Regions from separate parts of the Branchiibius hedensis genome, predicted to be linked through region 1. Evidence: riboswitches for the same ligand, from Rfam matches in the RefSeq annotation. Region 1 holds a riboswitch; the other holds the start of a gene.
The links. A riboswitch is a leader RNA that binds a small molecule or an ion and turns the genes downstream of it on or off. The one in region 1 is predicted to bind S-adenosylmethionine.
Positions count from the first base shown of each region.

Region 1 (2,387 bases):
GGAATTCGCCCGTCCGGTAGACGCCGGCGTTGTTGACCAGGACGTCGAGGTGGCCGTGCACCTCCACCGTGGCAGCCACGACATCGTCCCAGGAAGAGCGGGACGCCGTGTCGTGAGCCAACCCGGTCACTGAGGGCCCGAGCCGCCGGGCGACATCGGCGACCTCGGCGTGCAGCAGGTCGGTGGCGATCACCGTGGCCCCGAGGCTGGCGAAGAGTGCTGCTTCGGCGGCTCCCTGTCCGTGTGCGGCACCGGTGACCAGGGCGGTCTTTCCGGCGAGGGAGGGTGCGATTGTCGCCTCGCCGTTCATCCTCCGAGCGATCGATTCTGGCAGTTCACGCCAACAAAGCTATCGTTTGCTTGGTATGGATTCAATCGCCAACGAGATGGTCGTGACAAGGGGTGCTGACGGCATCGGTGCACGCGGACTGCGCCGTCGCCGACCTACTCGGCGGAAGCGTCCGGCGTAGCCGTCCCGGCCAGTCGCTGCTGGACCCGCTGGTCGACCAACGCGTCCAGCTTCTTCTGCGACAACGACCGGTGCAGCGGCAAACCCAAGCCCAACCCGATCAACAGGCCCGCACCCAGTGCGAGGCCGCAGATGATGCCCATCTTGGGTCGCGGATCGGTCAACCCCTTGGTCGTGCCGCCTCCCTGGTATCGGGTGGCGATCTCCCAGATGACCTTCAAGTCCACACTGAGCACCATGAACAGCAGGATGCCGCCGACCACCAGCGCGATGAGGCCGAGCACCACGAGCGTCAGCTTGAACTTCTTCATGGACAAACCGTATTGCACACAGGTCACGGACAGACCCGCAAAACCGCGACCGGACAGAAGTGGACACGGGCTAACCCGATAACCTACCGTCGCAGTAGGCATTGAGTGTCAGTGACAAGCCCTGGCTGGCTGACCGGCAACCCTCCTTCCACGGTGGGGTGCTCCAGGTGAAAGCCCGGCCCGACCGGAACCCCGGCGGGCAAGCGTGAGAGTGACCTCAGGGAGCAGCAATGAGTAATGCCGTGATCGACAGCACCGACTTCGCCGCCGACTGGCAGCAGTGGCACCAGCAGCATGAGCAGACCCGCGCCGACCGGCACGGCTTCCTGGCCGTCACCGGTCTGCACTTCTTGTCGCAGGAGCCGCAGCGCTTCGACCGCGCTCCGGGCCAGTGGTGGACCGACCAGAGCGGCGTCCACGTCCGCCTCGATGACGGCGAAACGCTGACTAGGGACGGTGAGCGCCTCGATGGCACTGTCGACTTCGGCGTGATCCCCGAACGCGCCGGTGTCACAGTGGGATTCGAGGATGGCGTCATCGAAGTCGCCAAGCGTGGAGGTGAGGACATCATCCGCCCACGGCACCCCGACCACGAGATCCTGGCTGGCTACGAGGGCACGCCCACGTTCGCCCCCGATCCGGCGTGGGTGATCGAGGGCCGCTACTCGGCGTACGACGAACCCATCCCCACCACGGTCGGTGCCGCGGTCGACGGCTTGCAGCACGTCTACGACGCACCCGGGGAGATCCACTTCACCAAGGACGGCCAGGACCTGACCCTGGTCGCCTTCCCGGGGCACGGGGGCAATCTGCTGGTGCTGTTGCGTGACGCCACGAGCGGGATCAGCACGTACGCCGCGAACCGGGCTCTGTCGGTGCCCGCACCTGATGCGGCGGGTCGGGTCACGCTCGACTTCAACCGCGCGACCAACCTGCCGTGCGCGTACACGCCGTACGCCACCTGCCCGCTGCCGCCGGCGCAGAACACGCTGCCGATCGCGGTCGAGGCCGGTGAGAAGACGCCGCTGTGACGATGCGCTCACCCGCGCTGGGCGTGCCCCGTCAGGCGGGCGGGATCTCCACCCGCGACCACCAGCCGGCGGCCTGCCGCTCGAAGGGTGTCAGGCCGGGCTCCTGGGCCAACGTCGCCAAGCCGGGATGGGCGGACATCCCGGCGGCGTAGAGCAATCGGCGGTGCTCGACGTCCGGCGCCTGAGTCTCAGTACGCAGGTCGAGGTCGTGCGGGAACGCCCGGTTGTGCGCCAGCGGCACCAGAAGTCGGGCGCGGTCGCTCGGCTCAGCGGTCCGGTAGGCGTCCGCGAGGGAACTCGCGTCGTACCGCTGACAGGAGTTCAGTGTCACCTCGGCGCCAGGCAGATCGCGGTCGTGACGCTCCAAGTGGTGCGACAGCGCGTCGGCGAACGGGCTGGAGGCCAGGACGATCGCGCCTTCCAGCGGCAGATGCTCATCCGCCAGGGCTTCGCGCAGCCAGTAGATGAGTCCCTCGGTCAACGTGGCCGGTCGGTGCGGCCGGGTCTGTTCGAGCAACATCTCGGCGATGCGGTCACACCGGGCGCGCAGCACCCGGACTTCTTCGGGGCTGCGCA
Region 1 is NZ_UESZ01000001.1:3,327,775-3,330,161, forward strand. It holds gene DR843_RS16150 (SDR family NAD(P)-dependent oxidoreductase) at 1-310, opposite strand, end outside; gene DR843_RS16155 (hypothetical protein) at 445-780, opposite strand; SAM riboswitch class IV at 878-992, shown strand; gene DR843_RS16160 (DUF1684 domain-containing protein) at 1,011-1,811, shown strand; gene DR843_RS16165 (hypothetical protein) at 1,843-2,387, opposite strand, start outside.

Region 2 (2,387 bases), 870 kb from region 1:
TGATGACCTGGCTGCAGCGCGCGAAGCCTGGGGTCGATTGCTGTCCAAGACCCACCTGACCTGGGACATCACCGAGCTCACGCCGGCCGACCACACGCCGTACTCCGCCTCCGTGCGCCAACGACATCTCGCCGATCTGGTCCTGGTCGATTGCTCGTGCGACCCGTGCGCCGGTGTCCGCCGCGGCCCGCAGATCAGCCAGACCGACGGCGAGTACCTGGTCATGCTGATGACGTTGCGGGGCCGCGAACAGGTCACCCAGGCCGGCCGGACCGCCCAGTTGGGTCCCGGCAGTGTCGTGATGTGGGACTCCGCGCAGCACGCCGAGTTCCTCGTTCAGGAGCCGCTGATCAAGCGCAGCTTGCTGGTGCCCAAGGCCGCCCTGGCCGAGGTCGGCGCGCGGGGCGAACTGCTCACCGGGTCCGTCCTCGACGCCTCCGCACCGGCCGTGTCCCTGCTGCGCAACTACCTCGACGGCCTGTCCCGCACCATCGACGACCTGCCGCTCGGGGCGCTGCCCGCGGCTCGTAACGCCACGATCGAACTCCTGGCCGCCGCGCTCCAGGCGCCGCGACAGACCTGGCCGCAATCGACGTACGCCACCCGATCCGCCGCCGAGGCCTTCATCGAGCGCAACCTGCACCGGGGCACCCTCACGCCCGCCGTGATCGCCGACCAGATCGGCGTGTCCGTGCGCTCGTTGCACCGTGCGTTCGAGGACTCCGGGGAGACCGTGTCTGGGTACCTTCGAGTACGCCGATTGGCCCGCGCCCGTGACGATCTCACCTCTGGCAGCACCGTCAGCCAGGTTGCTCGACGCTGGCATTTCTCCGACGCCAGTCACTTCTCCCGTTCGTTCAAGCGGCAGTACGGGCTCAGTCCCAGCGAACTGCTACCCCACCTCTGACACCAACCCGCATTGCCTACATAGTGAGTAGGCATTTGCCCTCACGGCTCAGCGCAGGTAACGTGCCACGCGGCATCGAGTGTCAGCGACAAGCCCTGGCTAGCTGACCGGCAACCCTCCCACCCGCGGCGGGGTGCTCCAGGTGAAAGCCCGGCCGCGGCATCCCCGTGGCAAGCGCGTGGTCTCCGTTGCGAGGCCGTTGACGACGGAGGATCGCAGTGTCTGGCACCGGCTCGTTCGCAGCGCTAGCCGTGCCCGATTACCGCCGGTTCTGGTTCAGCGGGCTGCTGTCCAACACCGGCACCGCCATGCAAGCGGTCGCCATGGACTGGTACGTCCTGGAAATCTCCGGCAGCGGCACCGCGGTCGGCTGGGCGGTCGGACTGCAGTTCGCGCCGGTGCTGCTCTTCGGCCTCTGGGGCGGGGTCATCTCCGACCGCCTCGACCGCCGCCGGCTGCTGCTCATCGCCCAATCGCTCTACGCCGTGCAGTCGGTCATCCTGGCCGCCGCGGTCCTCAGCGGCCACGCAACGCTCAGCCTGCTGTTCGTCCTGTCCTTCAGCCTCGGCCTGGTCTTCATGGTCGAGAACCCGGCCCGCCTGTCCTTCGTCACCGACCTGGTCGGGCCACGCCTGATCCCGAACGCCGCCGGCCTGAACATCCTGTCGCTCAACGTCGCCCGCCTCGTCGGCGCCGCCCTCGCCGGATTGCTGCTCACCTGGCTCGGCGCAGGCTGGGTCTTCGCGATCAACTCGGTCAGCTTCATCGTCATGATCACGGCCCTGGCCACCATCCACCCCATCGCCAGCGAACGCGTCATCCTGCCATGGCGCGGCGCCGGCATCGACGGCCTGCGCTACGTCGCCGCCCGCAAAGACCTCGTCGCCGTCTTCCTCGTCTACGGCCTCACCGCAACCTTCGGGATGAACTTCCCCACCACCCTGACTCTCTTCGCCGAGCGCGAATTCGACACGGGCTCAACCGGACTGGGCGTCATGTCGGCAGCTCTGGCGATCGGCACCATCGTCGGAACCCTCTTCGCCGCCCGCCGCAGTCAGCCACGCATCACCATGGTCACCTCGGGCGCGTTCTGGTTCGGCGTCAGCCTCACCGTCCTGGCCGCCGCCCCCACGTACGCCACCTTCTTGATCGTCCTGCTGGTCAGCGGCTTCATCCTGATGCTGCTCGCCGCGGCCGTCTCGGCGTACGTCCAAACCGGTGTCGACAACGCCGTCCGCGGCCGGGTCATGGCGGTCTACACCGTCATTTCCATGGGCGGTACGCCGATCGGCAGCCCCATCGTGGGCTGGGTCTCCGACCGTTTCGGCGTCCGCTGGGGTGTCGCTCTCGGCGCGTTCGTCTGCGTCGGCATCGCCCTGATCGTCACTCTCGCCGTACGCCGAGCCACGACTCCCTGGGACCTCGTCACCGATCCCGCCGGCCGGCTGAGTGACGTCGAAGGAAAGGAAAGTCGTTGTCT
Region 2 is NZ_UESZ01000001.1:2,460,078-2,462,464, forward strand. It holds gene DR843_RS11875 (helix-turn-helix domain-containing protein) at 1-907, shown strand, start outside; SAM riboswitch class IV at 979-1,090, shown strand; gene DR843_RS11880 (MFS transporter) at 1,126-2,387, shown strand, end outside; gene DR843_RS11885 (GNAT family N-acetyltransferase) at 2,382-2,387, shown strand, end outside.
Region 2: another riboswitch for S-adenosylmethionine. It lies ahead of DR843_RS11880 (MFS transporter); the one in region 1 lies ahead of DR843_RS16160 (DUF1684 domain-containing protein).